One region of the Paenibacillus campi genome, then DNA from elsewhere that is predicted to be linked to it. Evidence: predicted binding sites of a transcription regulator. Region 1 holds the regulator's gene; each other region holds the start of a gene.
The links. Region 1 encodes Rex, which represses fermentation and respiration genes when NADH is low (regulators of the CRP and FNR family bind a similar motif). Its sites were predicted from a motif close to TTGTGAAATATTTCACAA; they were not measured.
Positions count from the first base shown of each region.

Region 2: a site for Rex is predicted at 2,417-2,434, ahead of nirB (nitrite reductase large subunit NirB). Genes of this name have one in related genera too.
Region 3: a site for Rex is predicted at 2,448-2,465, ahead of U1I11_RS12360 (formate/nitrite transporter family protein). Genes of this name have one in related genera too.
Region 4: a site for Rex is predicted at 2,904-2,921, ahead of U1I11_RS11130 (cytochrome ubiquinol oxidase subunit I). Genes of this name have one in related genera too.

Region 1 covers NZ_JAXSQZ010000002.1:782,271-787,699, reverse strand. Annotated here, with positions in the region: gene U1I11_RS08550 (cell wall elongation regulator TseB-like domain-containing protein) at 143-676, opposite strand; gene U1I11_RS08545 (amidohydrolase) at 707-2,014, opposite strand; gene U1I11_RS08540 (redox-sensing transcriptional repressor Rex) at 1,995-2,654, opposite strand; gene dinG (ATP-dependent DNA helicase DinG) at 2,651-5,429, opposite strand, start outside.
Region 2 covers NZ_JAXSQZ010000005.1:194,172-199,600, reverse strand. Annotated here, with positions in the region: gene nirB (nitrite reductase large subunit NirB) at 1-2,265, opposite strand, end outside; gene U1I11_RS14005 (hypothetical protein) at 2,925-3,077, opposite strand; gene U1I11_RS14000 (SLOG family protein) at 3,074-3,709, opposite strand; gene U1I11_RS13995 (hypothetical protein) at 3,971-4,192, opposite strand; gene U1I11_RS13990 (hypothetical protein) at 4,921-5,429, opposite strand, start outside.
Region 3 covers NZ_JAXSQZ010000004.1:313,171-318,599, reverse strand. Annotated here, with positions in the region: gene U1I11_RS12365 (ATP-binding response regulator) at 1-832, opposite strand, end outside; gene U1I11_RS12360 (formate/nitrite transporter family protein) at 1,391-2,293, opposite strand; gene U1I11_RS12355 (FAD-dependent oxidoreductase) at 2,939-4,300, opposite strand; gene U1I11_RS12350 (ABC transporter ATP-binding protein) at 4,945-5,429, opposite strand, start outside.
Region 4 covers NZ_JAXSQZ010000003.1:595,005-600,433, forward strand. Annotated here, with positions in the region: gene U1I11_RS11115 (GNAT family N-acetyltransferase) at 1-459, opposite strand, end outside; gene U1I11_RS11120 (hypothetical protein) at 680-1,336, opposite strand; gene U1I11_RS11125 (hypothetical protein) at 1,604-2,854, shown strand; gene U1I11_RS11130 (cytochrome ubiquinol oxidase subunit I) at 3,045-4,412, shown strand; gene U1I11_RS11135 (cytochrome d ubiquinol oxidase subunit II) at 4,409-5,422, shown strand.

The sequences.
Region 1 (5,429 bases):
TACAATGAGCGAACTTAAATCGTTTATTTCATATGATTGATGCGCTGAAGTTTACACACACAAAAACATCCGACCAAGAAGCGAATGATCGCTTGCCTGAGTCGGATGTTTTGATGTTGTTTGAAATGTTTTCACTTGTCCATTATGGAGTGAGCGTATTCGGCAATTGCATCGGGCCGCCAAGCTTGCTGCCATCACGGAAATTGTAAAATACATAATAATAATGATCGCCTGACTTGGCAAATACTTGCCAGGCATATTTACCGTTATACGAGCCAGGTACAGCGCGTATGACTTCTGCGCCGGGCAAATCTTTTTGTAGCAATGTTGCGGTTTGCTGCTCGGTAATCGTACCCGCTGTCGACTCCACATGTACAGCATTTGTGCCTTTGGCGGGCGTGCCGTCAGGATTAAATTTAACCCATACCATAACATTTTGATTTTGTGCGGTATTGCCTTGAATGACCCAATAAATGGAAGTGTCATTCCAAACCGACTTGTAGCTATGTGTGACCGCTGTCAGCTTAGCATTTTGCTGGGCAATTTCCAATGCCATTTGCTCCTGGCTCCACGGCTTTGCCATTACATGAATATAGAACTGGTTTACACCAAGAATGATTAGCCCCAGGATCGTAATCATAATCGCGATCCATTTGCCTGTTCCCAAATTTCGCAAGACATGCCATCCTTTCTAATCTGTTGCAAGTCAGCGTGTCAGCAAGTCTTCAAACGCCGACTGCGCTTCACGACGGATTTTCTCCTCGTCCAGCGTCAGTGATACGCCATCCTTAATTACTTGTTTGCCGTCCACCCATACATGTAGCACATCTTTTGCACTTGCCGAGTAGACTGTATGCGAGATAAAGTCCGTAAATGGCAGGAAATGCGGCTGATCGATATTGAGTGACGTAATATCGGCTTTCATGCCAACTTCAAAGCTGCCGGTATCGTTAAGGAACACCGATTTGGCACCGTATTCTGTGCCCATTCGTAGCGCCTCGCTTGCCGGTACAGCGGTCGGATCGCCGGATACGCCTTTATGAATAAGCGCAGCCAGTCGCATTTCTTCAAACATATCAAGATTGTTATTGCTTGCCGGGCCGTCGGTTCCGAGCGAGACGATCACACCTGCTTTCAGCAGATCAGGCACGCGTGCGATCCCGCTTGCCAGCTTCAAATTGCTGCCTGGATTGTGCGAAATGGCCACTTTATGTTGCGCCAGCACTTCAATTTCTTCATCATTCAAATGAACAGCATGAGCTAGCAATGTCGGACGGGTAAACACGCCCAATTTTTCCAAATGGGCAACCGGACGCAGACCATAATCGGCTACATTCAGCTCGACCTCGGCAATCGTTTCGGACATATGCGTATGCAATGGCACATCCAAATCATGCGCTGCTTGTACAAAACGCTCGATAAATTGCGGTGGGCAAGTGTACGGCGCATGTGGAGACATCATCGTCGTAATACGTCCATCTGCTTTACCGTGCCAGTCGCGTACAAATTGCACCGCTTGATTCAGCTTGTCCGTCTGCTCCTGTTCTGAGCACAGACCGATAACGCCGCGCATAAGCACGGCTCGCATACCCGACTGCTCCACCACTTCAGCTACGCGCTCGGAACGATCATACATATCGAGGAATGTCGTTGTGCCGCCTTTGAGCATTTCCAGTACAGACAGCGCTGTACCGGTGTACACATCATCGCTCGTAAACTTCGCTTCCATCGGCCACATTTTCTCTTGTAACCATACTTGCAGCGCCAAATCATCACCATAACCACGCAATAGCGACATCGCTGCATGCCCATGACTATTTACAAGACCTGGAATAAAAAATTGATGGCGTCCGTCTACGACCGTCACATCGTCTTCCAGTTGCGGCTCCTGTTCACCAATATACGTAATCCGGTCATTTTCGATCACCATATGACCGTGCAGTACAGGCTTGTGCCCGTTTAAAACGGCAAAAATACCGTTTTTAATTATCCATTTACTCGGAGAGTTGTTCATTGGCTTCTAATTCCTTTCCATCTTCAAGGTAATAGGCAAGACTAAGCAAATCGGTCGTAAAATCGGCTGTATGCACACGCACATGCGGTGGTGTACGCAAAATGATCGGCGCAAAATTCAAAATCGCTTCGATGCCGGCATCGATCAATTGATCAGCGACACGCTGCGCTTCTGTATTTGGCACCGTGATGATGCCAACGCGAATATGTTTCGCCTGAATCATCTCTGCCAGATCGCTCATCGGCTTCACGGTTAGCGTATTGATCTTCGTGCCGACCTTTGGCTCATACGAATCAAATACAGCGACGATTTTCATCGTCTCCTGCAAATAGGCGTTATAGTTGGATAGCGCATGACCGAGATTACCAGCACCGATCAGCGCCACATTAATCTGCTGATCGAGCTTTAAAATATGACGAATTTTCTCGATCAAATAAGACACATCATAACCGATCCCTTTGCGTCCAAAATCGCCAAAATAAGCGAGGTCTTTCCGGATTTGCGCTGGATTCAAATCGAGCTTTTGCCCTAGCTCCTGCGACGATACGGTCGGCACTTCACGGGCATGCAGCTCATTTAGATATCTTAAATAGACAGGTAATCTTCGCACGACAGCTTCAGATATTTTTTCGGATTTCATGCTTGCTCCCCCTCTTGATTTGCAGCTTCCGTTTCCTGTGGCAGGTCACTCAACCATTCGGCAATACGGGGAATCATCTGACTTGTGTACATATGTTCCATTTTGGGACCTGGCAGTGAATACAGGAAATGTCTGCCGTAATAAGCCTCAATGACCCGCGTATCGTAAATCAACACGATCCCTCGATCGTTTGCCGTGCGGACAAGTCGCCCAAAGCCCTGTTTGAACCGGATTACTGCCTGTGGCACAGATAATTTCATAAACGGGTTTTTCTTTTCCCGTTTGAGCCGTTCGCTTTTCGCTTCTACAAGCGGATGGTTTGGCGGCTGAAAAGGCAAGCGCACGATCGCCAGGCAAGTCAGCGCCTCACCCGGAATGTCGACGCCTTCCCAGAAGCTGCTCGTTCCGAGCAATACGGATGCCGGATGCTCCTGAAAACGACGGGTTAGCTTTGTGCGACTACCACCGTCCACACCTTGACCGAAAACAGCAATCTCACTCGTAGATAATTTCTCCTTCAGCGGCTCATACACCTGCTTGAGCATGCGATAGGAAGTGAATAGCACGAGCATACGTCCACGGGTCGCACGCGCCGCATCGGCAAGCGATTCCACCAGCATCGACACGAAATGTTCATCGCCCACACTTCCTTTTAAAGTCGGAAAATCACGCGGAATGAGCACCAATGACTGTTCGCGATAATTAAACGGTGATTCCAGCATGACCGTATTCAACTTGCCCTGCTGCTCGGCTTCTTTGAGTCCAAGCTGCTCGATCATATACTGGAAATTTTTATCGATCGATAACGTTGCCGATGTCAAAATAATGCTTTTCTTTTTATCGAAAAAATGCTCTTTGAGCTGTTCGCTCACATCGACCGGTACAGCGTACATTTGCAGCGATTTGCTGCGGTAACTGGCATTGGCTTCATACCAATATACTGTATCTGTGCTATCCAACTTCACAAAATGACGCAGATCGTCACGCACACTGCCCAAATCTTTGAATAGTCCGGTCACATCGGTCACAAGTCCGTCCGTGTCCACGATGTCATCCGAATCTTTGATTTTGCCCATAATATGTTCGCCCTGCCGAATCATTTGACTTAGCGCGATATGGATGCGGTTTTCCAGCTCGGTAATGTGCGCCCATTCCTCCGGCTTTTTGTCAGGCAGCAGTCGCAGTGTAAATTGTGCCGCTTCCCCTGGCCCGGCATCGCTGCGCTGCGGCAAAAGCGCAAACAGCAGCTCGTTTAGCTTATCCCAATCTTCTTTAATATCCGCCAGCTCCGGATACAAATTATCGATCGCGATCGCCCATTCCATCGCCCGTTCGCTACCGGATGAACCGAGTTGCTGACGCAATACGGCAAGCTGCCCGTTTTTGCTGTCTTTGAACAGACGCAGCAGCGGATGAACCAATGTGAAATATTTCATGTGCATGCCCAAATGCTTACCCGCCACATCTTCCAGATGATGTGCTTCATCGATGACGAGCCGTTCATAGCTTGGCAATAGCTGATGCCCTGCCTTAATATCAGTGAACAGCTTGGAATGGTTCGTAATGACTACATCGGCGGCACCGGCTTCATGTTTGGCGCGATGATAATAACATTGTTTAAACCACGGACAAGCACGACCGAGGCAGGAATCGGTGTCACTCGCTACCGTTTCCCAGAAATCACCGCCACGATTGCCCATATTCAGTTCTTCATCGTCTCCGGTTTCGGTGGCGGTCAGCCAGACGATCATCTGAGCAGCGATTAAAACGTCCTCTTTGGGACTTTGAAATTCCTTCGTATTTATTTTATGCTCAAATTTGCGCAGACACAAATAATGTTGCCGTCCTTTAAACACAGCCGCCCGGAACGCAAACGGAATAACTTGTGTCAGCAGTGGCACATCGCGCTCACGCAGCTGTTCCTGCAAATTGATCGTATGTGTGCTGAGCATGACCCGTTCATTATGCTTTACACTATGATAGATCGAAGGCAGCAAATAACCGAGCGATTTGCCTGTACCGGTGCCTGCTTCAATCAGCAGATGCTGCTCATCGGTCAGCGCCTGCATCACTTCGTCAAACATATGGTTTTGCGGGGCGCGTTCTTCATAATCCGGCAGCAGATTGCGCAAATTGTCCTTCACCTGCTCGATAAACTGCGCAAACGATGTGTCTGCAAGCGGCATATTGCCACGTTCGTCCGCCGCTGGCGGAATATCGATCCAATCGCCCACCTTTAACGCCAACTGGCGATAAAAGCGATGGCTGTCAAGGTCTTGGGCAGGCTGCGCTTCACGCTGCATCCGTACACCGTCAAAATACCAACCGAGATCGCTATCCTGATTGTCGAACAGCTCGGATAAACGCTGCACCGTAATGAGCGGCAAATCGTCCAGCTCGGCAATACATTTTAAAAACACATGCGCAGTGGCAAGTGCATCACTATCCGCCTGATGGGGACGGTCATGCTGAAAACCAAGCGAGCTGCTCACCATACTGAGCTGGTAGCTTGGCAAATTCGGAAAAAAAATACGCAAAAAGTCCATCGTATCCAGCACTCTACCCGTAAACGGCAAATAACCGGTACGATCGAGCGCTCGCTGCAAAAAGCCGAGATCAAAGCCGACATTATGTCCGACGAGTACGGCATCCTCCAGCAGTGGAATCATATCCAGCATCACATCGTCCAGCTCTGGCGCATCTGCCACATCGGCATTGCTAATGCCAGTAAGCCCGGTAATAAATGCCGGGATGTTCCCGTTTGGCTTGACCATC
Region 2 (5,429 bases), on a different contig from region 1:
CAGCCCCATCCGTTCCACCCATTCCGACGTACGCTCCAAATATTTACCGGTTTCGCGATAATATTGGATAATCGCTCCACACAGATCGATCAGCTCTTGATCGGTTTTGACTTTGCCAAACGAATCTGCCAGACGTGCTTTAATACCACCATTGCCACCGATAAAAATTTCCCAACCGCCATCGTTGCCGACGATGCCGATATCTTTGGTGCACGATTCCGCACAATTACGCGGACAGCCATTGACCGCCATTTTGAATTTGGCAGGGAAATCAAGACGTTCAAACCGCTGTTCCAACGCAGCACCCATTCCCATCGAATCCTGTGTGCCAAAGCGACAAAATTGCGCGCCAACACAAGTTTTAACAGTACGCAGCGATTTGGCGTAAGCGTAACCGGACGGCATATCCAGCTCTGCCCAGACGAGCGGCAGGTCTTGTTTTTGGACACCGATTAAGTCGATCCGCTGACCGCCGGTCATTTTGACCGCTTTGACGTTATATTTTACCGCTACATCAGCGATTTTTTGCAAGTGTTCCGGTGTGGTCACGCCGCCGTACATGCGTGGCACGACGGTATAAGTACCGTCTTTTTGGATATTAGCGTTCATGCGCTCGTTAACAAAACGCGATTCTTTTTCATCTTGATATACGTTCGAATGAATCATACCGAGATAGTAGTTGATCGCCGGACGGCATTTCGAACAGCCTTCCGGTTGGCTCCATTCTAGCACATGCATCACTTCTTTGATCGTTTTCAGCCTTTGATCGCGAATCGCTGCCACCACTTCATCACGACCGAGCTTCGTACATGTACACATGCCTTGACTGGAAGCGACCGCCGTCCCATCGCCAAGCACAAATTGCAAAATTTGCTCTACGACCGGCTTACAACCACCACACGAACGTGTCGCTCCGGTGCATGCTTTAATTTCATCAACGCTCGTTAAACCTTTTTCCTGAATTGCCTGCACGATATCAAGCTTGGTCACACCGTTACAACCACATACAATCTCATCATCCGCCATCGCTGCAACCGTTGGCTTCGTTTGGCTATGGCTGCAACTACCTGTTCCTATCAGTGTTGCGTATAATTCATCGGTCATCGGCGCTTGCTGACGAATCAGCTTTTGCAGTTCGGCTGCATCATTAATATCGCCAAACAGTACCGCACCGACGATGCGGTTGTTGTCCAAAATGATCTTTTTGTACGTTTTTTTCCAATCGTCGCGCGCTGTAATGACCGATTGCTGCTCATTTTCGATAAAAACACCTGCCGAAAATACATCAACATCGGAAATTTTTAGTTTAGTCGATACGGTCGAGCCTTCATATGGCTTTGTTTCCAACCCGCAAATATGCCGTGCCAGCACAAGCGCTTGCTCAAACAATGGCGCGACCAGCCCATAACATATGCCGCGATGTTCTACACATTCACCGACCGCGTATACATGTTCCAGCGAAGTTTGCATATCATCGTTAACGATGATGCCACGTCCAGTTTCGATGCCGCTAGCACGAGCGACCGCGATATTCGGACGAATACCGGCTGCCATCACTACAAAATCGGCTGCCAGCTCGCTACCATCTTGGAACAGCAGCTTTTCCACCCGTTCACCGCCCAGCAACGCGGACGTTTGCGCGCCCATGCGGAAGCGAATACCGTGCGTTTCCAGCTCCTTTTTCAGCATACTTGCGGCAATCGAATCGAGCTGACGTTCCATCAGATCATTCATCAAATGTACAACGGTTACGTCCATGCCGAGACTTGCCAGCCCTTTTGCCGCTTCCAAACCGAGCAGCCCGCCACCGATCACGGCTGCCTTACGGTAATGCGCCGCCGCTTCCAACATGTGCTGACAATCGGCAATATCGCGAAAACCGACTACACCTTGTTTGTCATGCCCCGGAATCGGCAAAATCAGCGAACTGGAACCGGTCGCGATGATAACCTTATCGTATGGAATATGCAAACCATTATCCGCTATGACGATCTGCTGCTGCGGGTCAATTGCAGTCACAGTTGTGCCGGTATGCAGTGTAATATTATTGGCGCTATACCATTCCAGGCTGTTCAGCACGATATCATCGATCGTAAGACTGCCTTCCAGCACATAAGAGAGCATAATTCGGTTATAATTCGGATGCGGCTCGCTGCCGATCACCGTAATATCGTAATTACCGCCTAACTTGATCATCTGTTCCAATGTCGCTACTCCAGCCATACCATTACCGATCAGAACAAGTCGTTCGCGTGTTGCTGTCATAGCAATTCCTCCGTTGTATTCATTAGTCTATATTGCAGCTTGCGCTGTATCAAACGTACGGCTGCATCTGTACGTACATGTGTCGCAAGTTACACCAACCGCGACGGCTAGCGATTGAAGGTGTGACTGTACTTTTACGCATCTTATGTTCAAGTAACATATTTCACAATCTTTGATATCTAAAATTGGAATCTTTTATGGGTTTAGTATAATGCTGCATAGGGAGAGAGGATGTAATATTTGTCACCTTACTTTTTTACTTTTAGTTATTTTATTGCCGCTGTAATTTTTATAACAATGTATTTAAGAGGCTTAAGTCTTTCTCGCTTCAGCCTGAATGTATTTTAAAATTGAACAAATCGTGTCCGTCGATAGTAATTTTGTATGTACTTGTGGTCACGATCTGTTATGTAGCCACGATCTGCCTGCTATACAGTCACAAGCTGCTATATGATCATGATCTCCTGCTATGTGGTCACGATCTGCTATATGTTCATGATCTTCTGCTATGTGATCACGATCTGCACTTTACCTACCCACACATTCTGTCATACTATCCACAATCTCGGCTGGCTTGCTCGGTATGAACAGCCAGCTATGCTCGCCAAATATTTGCCAAGTATCTCGAAGCTACAAGCTATCATTTTACAAACAGACAACTACGGCGTCAGCGCTTCGGTCAATTGCTGCATCCACCACATTATAGCGACACGCAGTGCCGATCCCACACAATCATACCGATGCTGCTCACCGTGCTCCCGCAAGCAATGTCTGAATTCAGTGCCGATCTTACTTACAGTAATACCGATCATTCTATTCCTTCTCGTACCGCTACACCATCTGCGCCAAACTCGTCTCCACCTTCGCTTCCACCTTGCTCCGGTTCTTCCCATTGCTGCTCCATCCGCTGCTCGTCCGCCAGCGTTTGGATATCTTCCGAACTAATGCTAATGTATCGATACCCATTCTCCTGCTGTCTGCGCAACGCTTCCTGCTTGAAAAAACGCGGACTGCCTTCACCAGCATCTTCATCATATACGAGCACTAACCCATCCGTTTTACGAAACAACAGCTCATCTCGCGCCTTAAACTGCCAAATGCCTTCATACGAACGATTGCTAACTACACCATGAAAATCAATTTGCTTTAAAACACCTTCATAATACTCCTTCTTATCGTCACTCCATCGTTCCTCCGGGCTGGCAAATGCCGACAAAATCGATACCCGTAAATGTGGATACTCCTTTTTCAGCTCGATCGCTTCTTCGCATGCCCATAGATCAACTCCATATTGCCCTGGTGTAATGACCCATTCAAGCCCTTCCTCCAGCAACGGAATCAACTTGCTGCGAATCGCCTGCCGAATATACGGAATCCCGTCATGCTTTTGGTTAAAAATATTCAACTCATGCGCCCGGTAGCCGGTAATCAGTATATTTTTCATGCTGTATAATTCCCCGCTTCCATTATCGTCTGCTTTAGTGACAGATCGTTTATATAGGGTAGATAAGATGTAAAGATGCGTACGCTGCTTATTTTATCATCATACCATGACAAACCAAGTGAACAGAGAAAAAGACCCTTCCGGCTCATCGAGCGCTGCAAAGGGTCTGTGTGTACTACATGTACTTAAGTTTACTGCATGTACTTAAGTGTACAGCTTATCCGAATACATCATCCGGCAAACGCAGATTGAAACGAACAATTACGTTCCCATCTTTTTGCGTTGATTGTTTACTTTTTTGGTCATCTGGCTTTTCAGCGATTTCGTGCCGGTCGATTGCTGACTGTTAGCGCCTTTGCCCTGACTGTTTTGCTTTTTTTGAGCTAACAGACGTTTTGCCATTTCAGCTTGGCTTTGCTTTTTCGCGGCAACGTCTTCCGATGTGGACGATGGTTGATTTTGTTCTGTCGTCAATAAACTCACCTCAGCACCATCATAGCATAACCGCCACAATAACATCTATCCCTTGACGATGCTTTTTGGAGCGCAATACGAGTATTTTCGCAATTTGGGCAGCAGTCTAGATCGATGCTACATGTAAACAGAATCGATAATTGACAGACTCGGGCAAAAGATGAATGTACAGCTACTGCTACAAGCACGAATACTTGTTTCTGTTTACCGATCATTTTTTAAAAGAACAGTTTATGATGGCTAAACGCATCATCATACAATCACTCATAAGCGTTCCACTTCATCCTTTTAAATCCAAACGAGTTAAATCCAAACGAGTTAAATCCAAACGAGCACTGCCGCTGCAAAAAGAAACTTTCCGTTATACACATATATACCTGTCCGTTTATCTCAAGTAAAAATTAAGTTTAAACGTACCTAGTAGCTTGTCTCAAATACATTTATAGCTTGTCGATCTAACCATTGCTTGATGATGAATCGGTTAAGGTACGTTCAAACACAATTTCCACTTGAGACAGCCTACTAGCAGCTTGACCAAGTTAAATGTTAATTTGGGCTGTGTACTGAATTCCTGATCAATACGACCTTAAAACAGATTCAATACTCAAATTCATCCCGGTCAATGTACTAGAAAAGTTCATTGTCTGATCTAGATAGATGTTCATAGGATGGAATCGAGCAGACAGCACATGTAAGCTAGTCAAGCTACTATGTTCATTACATGCACGTGCGTGCACTTATTGCAACAAATACACATGCCGGCGTTCTGCATGTAGCGCCGCCACCACAGCTCCTTGACTGCTATCTATAAAATGAAAACGTTCTGTCCCACCTACAATCATCGCTGGTTCCAATTTATAGCGATTGCGCTCGACCGGTGTAAAACGAGCCAAAATCGAGCTGCCCAGTTGCTGTGCTTCCAGCCGATCGAGCAACCAGCGCTCTGAGCGCAATCCTGTAAAAGAAAGCGGATTGCCAGTTAGCTCATCCATATGTCGGAATTGCCCGGTACGTTGATAATGGATACGTGTGTACATATAACTGTACACACTGTGAGCATATTGCTGCGCATCAAAGTTCGCAATGCTATTTAGCGCCGTTTGTGCACCTGTCACATAATCGGCAGCACTCATCCGTTCATGCATATAATATTCACAGTTACGGTCAAAGTCTTGCAATAACCATGCGTACACTTCAGACACATTAATACCGCCAAATACCGCCGGATCACCAAGCCAGCGATATT
Region 3 (5,429 bases), on a different contig from region 1:
CGGTATAACGTTCAAATTGTAGTGTCAAGCTGACCGATGTGCCTACACCGTGCAAACTTTCTGCCGTAATCGTGCCGCCCATCAGCTCGGTCAATTGTTTACAAATCGCCAGCCCCAGCCCGGTTCCTTGATGCATTCGTTCGCTATGCTCATGCATTTGTTCATACATTTTGAAAATATCATTTAGCCGCTCCGCTGGAATGCCGATCCCGGAATCTTCAACCGATACTTTGACGGTCAAACGATCGGGATCATCGTTAGGCAGCATAAACAACGATACGCTAATATCGCCTTTATCCGTAAATTTGATCGCATTTTGCAGTAAATTCATCATAATCTGACGCACTTTCAGCGCATCCCCGATCACAAATAGCGGAATATCTGAATGCACATTTAAATGCACCTGCACCCCTTTTTCAAAAGCGCGCGGTGCGAGTGCATACGTCAAATCTTCCATCGTATTGATCAGATCAAACGGATCGCGGGTTAGCTTCATTTTGCCCGCTTCAATCTTACCGATATCTAGCAAATTGTTCACTAATGCCATCAGCGATTCACTGCTCGTATGCAGCACCTGCAAATAACTAAGCTGCTCCTCATCCAAGCTCGTATTTTGCAGCAGCTCGCTCATCGACAAAATGCCGTTCATAGGCGTGCGAATCTCATGGCTGAGCATAGCGATAAACCGCGCCTTATTTTCGGCAGAATGCTCCGCCTGTGCACGAAGTTGCTGCTCAACTGTAAGCTGTTGCTGAAGCTCATTCAGCTGCTGTTCCAGCTGTTGTTGCTTGTCGATCAATTCATTCCATTTAGGTTCACTGCGCTTTTCCATCCTGCACCTCTTGATTTGTTCTGCGACATATCAATCCACTTATTACCCGCATGATCTGTTTTGAAACGAACGGTAGGCGGGTTGAGTTTGTTTTAAATGGTAATATATGCAAAAAAGTTAGCTGGCTTAGGAGTGTATGCAAGCTTATGTTGATGGGGCACCATCCACTACATAGTACGTTGACCTGCTTAAATATAATGTTTGATTGACTCCATCTGCTGAACGATAGACGCGCATCATACGATGTACGTTCTATGCTGTATAATATTAAACTGCATGTTTAGCTTGGTCAAAATAATAGATGATATTCTCGAATGTTCGTGCCTGTCATTTTACTATTCGAAAGGGCTACATTTTAAATGAGCAGCCGTACGTTTGCATCAACGAGTTCACATCCATTGCTCCCATATATAAAATAACCCCCGCGATATATTAGCTAATCTACAAGCTAATGTATAGCGGAGTATGGATGATCCAAAATAAAGCATTTCTATTGTGCTACGTCTACCATGTCATACGTTATTTCGTCCGATTCAGCGCTGCTAATCTGCCGCTTATTCAGTTATGCGCCTGTTCGCCATGTTGAAGCGGTAGCGCCACTGCTGTACCTGTTGCGGCGCCTACAGCTATATTAGGCTTGCTTGCATGCGCATTTTCTTCCACTACAGGTGCAGGCGTAGCAGTGCCCGTCTGGATTGGGCGAATATAAGCGACAAAATAAGCACAGGCTACAAACAGCGCACCACCAGTCAAATTGCCGAGCCATACCGGTACAAAATTCATCACATACTGTCCCCATGAATAATACCCGGCAAAAATCGCCGCCGGAATCAGAAACATATTGGCGACAACGTGTTGAAAACCAATCGCTACAAATGCCATCGTCGGGAACCAGATACCTACTACTTTGCCGCTAACGTTGTCAGCGCTATAACATAACCAGACCGCCAGCGCCACCAGCCAGTTACAGCCGATGCCGGACACAAACAGTTGCAGGAAGCTACCTTCCAGCTTATGCCCTGCCATCTCCACCGTTTTTGCCAAATACGGTCCGGTCTCTGTCATACCGACCACATGTCCGAAAAAATACGCCACAAACAACGCACCGAGCAAATTCGCCATCGTAATGGCAGTCAAATTGCGCACCACTTCCAGCGTCCGAATGCGCCCTGCCATCCGTGCCAGCGGCACAGCCATCATATTGCCGGTCAACAGCTCACCCCCAGCGATGAGCACTAGAATTAGCCCAACCGGAAACAGCGCTGCCCCGACAAAATTGGCAAAACTACCCCATTGTGCCGGCATGCTCGCAATGACCCGAATATCGAGCAGAAAACCAAGCGCGATAAACGCCCCCGCCAAAAAGCCTAACACTAGCATTTGTGTCCAGCTTGCGCGCGCTTTGCTCACCCCGATATCGATCGTGTTTAGCGCAATTTGCTGCGGTTTGTAATAAGCCATAATGTATGTTCTCTCCTTTGCGGAATTCGTTGCCGGACAGGTCATGCCGGGAGGATAAAGCCAGGAATAGCAACCGGTCACAAAGGCAGGAATTCACTGTATTTTCGCCGCTGTACAGCGGTTATTCGTATATTTCAATTTTAATGGATTAACTTTGTGAAAAAAGTAACAAACATCACATTAGCGGGCAGTAGTAGGCGAAAGTAGACAATTATTTTAATTATTTGAATTTAAAATGGGGAAGCAAGATTTATTTTTAGCGGGGTGATTCCGGTCGTTGAGGATCAAGGATAATTTTCATCATTTTCTGCTGTTGCTATCGTTATTTTATAATATTTGGTTTTTATGGTTGGTAATGGTATTGAATTTGAGCATATTATAATACGTTCAAACCTACTCAACAAGTAAGCCGTCTTATTAGCTGTACAACACAAATAAAGCCTGTTTGCCATGTTGAGGCAAGCAGGCTTTTGGCTGATAGGAAAAACGCTGAATGTCCAGCTGTTTGCAATGCGATATCTATAACACGAATCCAAGCGAGAACCGTGACTGCTGTAAAACACTTCTTAAACGCGTACAGCAGCCCGTTTCTTTTGCAGAACTAACATGCTTAAAATTCTTCCCAAACTTATGCTTACTATACGTTTACACGTTCACCGGCTCTTTCACCGTTACACTAGGCAGTGCTTGCAGACCGACACTGTTCAAGTAGTTCCACGGTTTGTTGTAATGTGGTTGGAAGAAAAAGTCAACAAAAGCGAGCTGATCGACGGTCATGCGAGCTTGGATAAACACCGAGATCGTATTGATCGATTGGGTTAGATCGGCGTGCGACATAATCTGTGCCCCGAGAATGCGGCGGCTAGTTTTCTCATATACGACTTTCAGTGTGACTTTCTCATGTGTAGGCATAAATTCCGGACGATAATGATCTTCAATCGTCGATGTTTCCACATCCAGTCCTGCCATACGTGCAGCCGTTTCGGTCATACCGGTGGCAGCGATATTGTCTTCGTAAATTTTAATACCGGATGTGCCTTGTGTGCCCATATATTCGGTCGTTGGCTGCACTAGATTACGAGCGACAAGTGTACCCATCCGTACCGCATTCGTCGCGAGCGGAATATACGCATGTTGTCCGGTCGGGTTGTAGTAGATCGCACAGCTATCGCCGGCAGCGTACACGTCTTTTTGGCTCGTTTGCATATAGTTATCGACGATAATTGCACCGTTTGGCAGCATATCGACTTGTCCGGCAAGCAGTTCGGTTTGTGGACGGAAGCCGATGCACAGAATGACCATATCAGCGGTATGCTCACCACGGTCGGTCACAACGGTGCTCACATTACCGTTCTCACCTGTAAAACGAACGACTTTTTCATTCAGCGCCAACTTAATGCCTTGTTCAGTTAACGTTTGCTCGGTGCGTGCGGTAAATTCAGGATCAAGATATTTGCTCAAAATACGATCTTCCGCGTCGATTAATGTCACCTGTTTGCCGTTCATCTGGAACGCTTCGACCAATTCGACACCGATATAACCTGCGCCAACAACGACGATATTGCGTGCAGTTTTCGCTTTTTCGATAATCGTGTTGGAGTGGTTGAAGTTTTTCGACAATACGATATTGTTTAGCTCAATGCCGGCAAATTTCGGAATGATCGGCCACGAACCGGTCGTTACGATCAATTTATCAAATGTATCGGTCAGCACTTCGCCTGTATTCAAGTTGCGTGCCGTTAATGTTTTGGCGGTTGTATCAACAGCGGTCACTTCATGCAGCATTTTGGTCGTTACACCGAGTTCAGCCAATTGCTGTGGTGTGGAATAAAACAGTCCCTGTGCATCTTCAACGACTCCACCTACATACAATGCGATCCCGCACGATAGAAACGAAATATTGTCATTACGCTCATAAACGGTAATCTCAGCATCCGGGTACAGCTTGGCGGTATTGACGATAGCGGCGGTTCCTGCGTGTGTACATCCGATAACAGCTACTTTCATGATTAGTTCCTCCTGTGTGTGTCTGTATTAGGTGAAGCTGGTCATCCATTCCGACGATGCAGCCTGGCAGTCGCTTCATTACGCAGCAAGGCGGAATGAGCGAACTACTTAGTGAATATATTCACATTTATAAATGTGCAACATGATAAGCTGTGATGATTCAAGCTACTGGCAGCTGTGCTAGAGCGATGATCCGTTACGATTGCTAGATCATGCTGCTCCTGACTTGCCTATCGTTTGCTCATTGTTTGTTGATCGTTGGGTAGTTGTTTGAAACGATCTTGGGACAGTGATGTGTATTACAATTGCTCTGTCATCGCGTGAAATGAAGTGTAGTGTAGTGTACACGTTCATTCCTCTCTCGCTTTGACTTCATCTTGGATCGATTTGGATCGCTTAGATTGTAGTGTAAGTTGTTGGTTGTGAATGTTTTCACCTTATGATGTTATTATATTGTGATTTTTGTCACAATGCAATAGGTTTGGATGATGTTCATAGTTTGTTCAAATTTTCACTAATAAACTATAAAAAAGCGCATTGAATTTGCCTATTAAAGCAATTTGTCCATATGCCTTACAACATACAACAGCAAAAAGCCACAATCTGCACGATTGTGGCTTGCATAACTTAGGGTTGGTACACGGCTAATTCCGAACCGCTTGCAAAACCGGTGCTTGCTGGCGGGTCTGCTGCACTTGCTGCTCCGCCTGTACCGCTTCATCGGTATGACCTTCCAGCGCATACGGCAAACAGAGCGGCACGCCGCTACGCGGATCAACGATAATATCGGCTTCGATACCAAATACATTGCGCAGCACATCACATGTCATCACTTCAGTCGGTGCGCCTTCTGCGATCGCTTTGCCTTTTTTGATAGCGATCATATGGTGGGCGTACCGGGAGGCATGGTTTAAATCGTGTACGACCATAATGATCGTGCGCCCGGAAGTTGCGTTTAGCTTTTCGAGCAGTTGCAGCACTTCCAGTTGATGCGCCATATCCAAATACGTAGTCGGTTCATCCAGAAACAAAATATCGGTATCCTGTGCTAATGACATCGCAATCCAGGCACGTTGGCGCTGACCGCCGGACAGTTGATCGATCGGGCGATCATGGAAAGCAAGCATAC
Region 4 (5,429 bases), on a different contig from region 1:
CGGTACACTCAAAAAATAGTGATAAAACTCCGTATCTTTTACAAAGCCAAACTTTTCATATAACGCTTGCCCGTTTACATTATCCGTAGCAGTTGATAAGGCTACGCCTTTAGCTTTAGTTTGTAGTGCCCATTGCTTCCCCTGCTGCAACAACTGCTCGGCAATCCCTTGTTGGCGATGTTCTTCTCGTACATACAAATCATTTAACACCCATAATCTTTGCATCGAAATAGAGGAAAACGTCGGATAAAGCTGCGTAAACCCGACAGCTTGTCGATCCGCAAGCGCCCGTGCGATAAATATAACGGACTGTCCATAATTAAAACGTTGCCACAAAAACTGTTTGGCTCCCTCCACATCGGAAGGCTGTTTATAAAACATACGATACCGATCAAATAATGCTGCCAAATCATCCAAGTCATGGATCGTAGCTTGAGCTACCGTATACGCTAGGTTCATCGGTAAAATCCATCCTTTCTACGAATCAGTTACATTTCTCTGTTACCAAATCATTATAGTTCTGACTGCTCACCTACAAATAAAGTATAAACGAGTAGCCTAATTTGATAAATGATTGCTATTGCATATGTAAATGGCGAACAAGCTATACTATTAACTGCAAATTGAATAAATGCCTGATCCAATCAAAAAGACCAATCTTAAATTGGTCTTTTTGCACTTATTTATAATATGAACTTGGATAAATAATCGTATCACTACGCTCGGCTGCAGCAATCGCTTGCGCAGAGATTTCTAATTTATTAATTCCAGCAAGATTGATTTCCACTTCTGTGACACCGTTAGCTTTGGAAAATATTACTTTTTGCAATGATTTATGCGTGTCTCCATTTACAAAGCTAATGATCGAGTCGGCATTCATCGCTCGAATATCCAGTACCAACTTCTGGTATTTACCGGCTGGCGTAAGATCGATCCGATTTGCGCTGCGAGTCAAACGAATGACCTGTTTGTTAGCGTTACCATCTGAATTAACAAACACTGCGTCTTTCGTCAGACCCGATCCAAAAGCATACTCAATCGGTTCGCTTAACAATGGAACTTGATCCAATTTCTCGCCAAAATTAATAACGCCTGTTTTGGTGTCTGCTGTAATCGCGGTGTCTAACGCTTCACTAGCCACATCAATCGGAATATACACCATATTATTAATAACGATCGGCTGCGATTTCGCAGTCGTTTTCATCGCGTATCCGTTTACATTATATTTAAAACTTTTAAAAATGCCTTGCACGGTACTGCTTGAAGCAGCATATGTACTCGTACCTCCCAACAGCAAAGCTGCTGACAATAACGCAATCGTTTTTAATTTACTCATTTACTTAGCTCCTCTCTTTTATATATCGATTATAGTTTCAGCGAACTATATAATCAATCTATTTATACTGTTTTTTTAACCAGTTCAGCAATTAATTGTTAGTTATAATTTTTAACAATAAAATACGTATGATCCCGATTTTATCCATATACAGGATTGAAATGGACTTCCACTACCGTTTATGATGTAGTGGACAATACACATATTGTAAATTCGCCATCACTTTATTAAGCAATCATTCCACAAAAACGGAACGAGGTGAGCTATTTGTATGCTAACGAACCTTTAAAAAAAGACAGTCCGCCCAAAACTCCTGCTCCCGTATCAGACCCTTCTCCTGCAATCCATTCAGGTTTTAAATCGTATCCTCTACGCCAACTTCAGCAATATATAGGGAATCAGGCAACACGACATTACATACAACGAATGTACGCCGGTGAAGAAAAACAAGCAGAACAGGAAAAACAGGAACAAGCCTGGACACAACCTTATCATGTCATCTTTGAAAAATTAAAAGCAATCGAAGCAGCGCTATCAGCTGAAGATAAACAAGTAGCTTCCAAATTACAAATGCTTAAACAAACATATGATCAGGCTGCAAATACAATAGAAAAATTAAAAGTAGCAGACCAATTATCCGCTGACTCCAATGCATTTTCTGATGACGCAGCTAACAAACCATTGCAAGAAATAAAACGAGTGCTCACCAAATTTCCACATGTTATTTTAGAAAAAGATGATGCAGTCAGCTTAGGCGATTTAATAACTTATATCGATGCAATCGATGTTACTAAAACGAGAGAAATCGGCTTGTTAAACATAACAGACAACGAAAAGAAATCCCAAAGAATGGGACTTTTTATCGGTCCTAACAAACCCGGGCTTGCAGGTGCAGGCGCAAGTGTAGGTGCACCTGGTTCAAGCTCACTAGGATTCGAAAACTACAGTTCCAACTTTATTGCGCATACTCATCCTCGTACACTTGCCACGCAAAAGGCACATACGCAAGAATTAGCAACAGATATACAAGGTGCTCAAAGTATGGAAATTGTTCGTGCAGCAAGTGGTGAAACGCTGTTTTATGATCAAGAAGGCGCCAAAAATCAGCCCGCAACAGACCGTCCTGGATTTACTTCTGAGTTAAGAGAGCCTACCCAGACGAAAGATAGGATTACTTCATTCACTAACTTGCCATCATCTAAAAAATACAAGCCCGACATCCCTGAGCCTAAAGATGAAGATAAGGACGCTTATATAGCAAAAGCAAACCAAGAAGCTAAGGTCATTTGGCAAAACGTAATGAAGGCACAGAAGGCTATAACAGAAGATCGTTTAACAGTCATTCAATTCAACGCTAGCTTGTTGGAAATGAGCACAAATTACAAAAAACTGGAAGATGCTAATCTTGAAACTTTTAAAGAGTGGCGTGAAAAATTCCCAACCGAAGATAAACCGGTTGACGTAGATGAATTTGATCCACTTGATCCATCAAATTTTGCGGGTGTGAACTGGGATTGAAATTTATATCATACACGCACTCCCTATGCACAATAACCCTAAAGGGCTATTGTGCATTTTTTCACTAAATCGCCTTAAATCTTTGATTTTTATTTGAAAATTGTAGCAAATGTCACATCTAACGCTGCAAAATTGCTACGCTATGCTCATATTGAATCGCCATTATGCCACTACGAAAGGATTTCAGATGATGATGATTGATACGGTATTATGGAGTCGGTTGGTGACCGGATTAACGCTATCGTTCCATGTGATTTTTGCAACAATCGGTGTTGCCCTCCCATTGATGATCGCCATCGCTGAGCTGGTAGGGATACGCAAACAAGATTACCATTACACATTGATGGCTAAGCGCTGGACAAGAGGCTTTATTATTTCAGTCGCGGTCGGCGTTGTGACCGGTACAGCGATTTCGCTTCAACTAGCGCTCGTCTGGCCGAACTTTATGCAGCTTGCTGGTAATGTGATCGCATTGCCGCTGTTTTTGGAAGTATTTGCGTTCTTTTTTGAAGCGATCTTTTTAGGCATTTATTTGTATACGTGGGAACGGTTCCGCAACCCTTATCTACACTGGTTGTTAACGATCCCGATCGTGCTGGGCGCTTCGATGTCCGCCTTTTTTATCACTACCGTGAACGGCTTTATGAATCAGCCGGACGGATTTGTATTACAACACGGGCAATTTACCGCTGTTTATCCGCTGCAAGCGATGTTTAATGCAGCTACACCGTCCAAAGTTTTTCATGTACTCACATCCGCTTATATGACCGGTGCTGCACTGCTGGCAGGCATTGCCGCTTTTTCGATCTTGCGCAAAGGGACTTCAGAATATACGAAAAAAGCGCTCAAGCTGATGATGAGCGTATTGCTTGTATTTAGCTTTTTGACGGCAGTTGCAGGCGATACGGCGGCAAAGTTTCTCGCGCAGTATCAGCCGGAGAAATTAGCTGCTGGCGAATGGCATTTTCAAACCGAAAAAGGGGCTGACCTGATTTTCCTCGGCTGGCTGAATGCCAAGCATGAAATTATCGGGGCATTGCATATTCCGAAGGCGCTCAGCTTTTTGGCATTTGGTCATTTTAATGCTGAAGTGAAAGGTTTGAACGAGTTTCCTGCTAATGAACAGCCGCCATTATGGATTCATTATATGTTTGATTTTATGGTCAGTATCGGCTTTATATTGCTGGCGATTTCAGCGATCTTTTTCTTGTTTTTGATTTGGAAAAAGCGCAATGAATACAATCGTTGGCTGTTGCGCTCCATCGTGCTAGGCGCACCGCTCGCCTTTCTCGGTATCGAATTTGGCTGGTTTTATGCCGAAGTAGGACGGCAACCGTGGATCATTCGTGGTTATATGCGGGTTGAGCAAGCCGCTACTACATCACCAAGCATTATGCCGCTCTTTTTCCTGTTTTTGTTGCTGTATATTATACTCGGCACATTATGCATCATTGTACTGCGCCGCTTGTTCCGCAACAATCCAGCCGAAGTAGAATTGGAAAAAATAGCAGCAACACGCGCACAGATGCTGAAAGAAGAAGGTGAACCCCGGTCATGAATTATGAAATTATCGGTATTTCGGTGTTGTGGATTTTTTTGTACGGCTATTTGATTGTCGCTTCGATTGATTTTGGAGCAGGTTTTTTCGCTTTTTATGCGCGTGCAACAGGCAATGACCATCTCATTAATCGGCTGATTGCTCGTTATTTGTCACCGGTATGGGAAATTACGAATGTGTTTTTTGTGTTCTTTTTTATTGGACTGATCGGATTTTTCCCGGATGCAGCGCATTATTACGGCTCGTCATTGCTCGTACCAGGCAGTATTGCGATCGTGCTGATCGCTATTCGTGGCTCGTTTTATGCGTTTGAAAATTATGGTTCCAACAAGAATATCGTGTTTCTATTTTTGTACGGCGCTACTGGCTTGCTTATTCCTGCCTCGCTGTCGGTGGCGCTTGTGCTGTCTGAAGGCGGATTTATTGTAGAGCAAAACGGCATCGTGACACTTTCATACATGAAGCTGCTCACAAGCCCACTGGCGTGGAGTATTGTCGCGCTGGCGATTACGTCGGTGCTGTTTATTAGCGCTGCCTTTCTTACTTTTTATGCCGAGCGAGCAGATGACCAGCCTGCGCTAAAATTGTTACGTAGTTATGCGCTTTTTTGGAGTACACCGACAATTATTGCGGCGTTTACCGCCTTTTTATATTTAAGTCAGTACAATGCACGTCATTTTCAAAATATGATGAATTTATGGTGGTTGCTCGGATTGTCGGTCGTATTTTTCCTAATCGTATTGTGGCTGCTGTATAAGGAACGTCATTATGGTTGGGCATTTATTAGCGTTATGCTGCAATTTGGCTGTGCCTTTTTCGCTTATGGGATCGGGCATTATCCGTATATTTTGGACCCGTACATTACAGTTCAAGGCAGCGCTACTGGGGAGGCGATGGGCATTGCTTTAATCGTCGCATTTATCGGTGGGTTATTGTTGCTCATTCCGTCGCTCGTGCTCGTATGCCGATTGTTCTTATTTGATGCTGATTATGTGAAAGGCAAACGTTAAGGAGGGA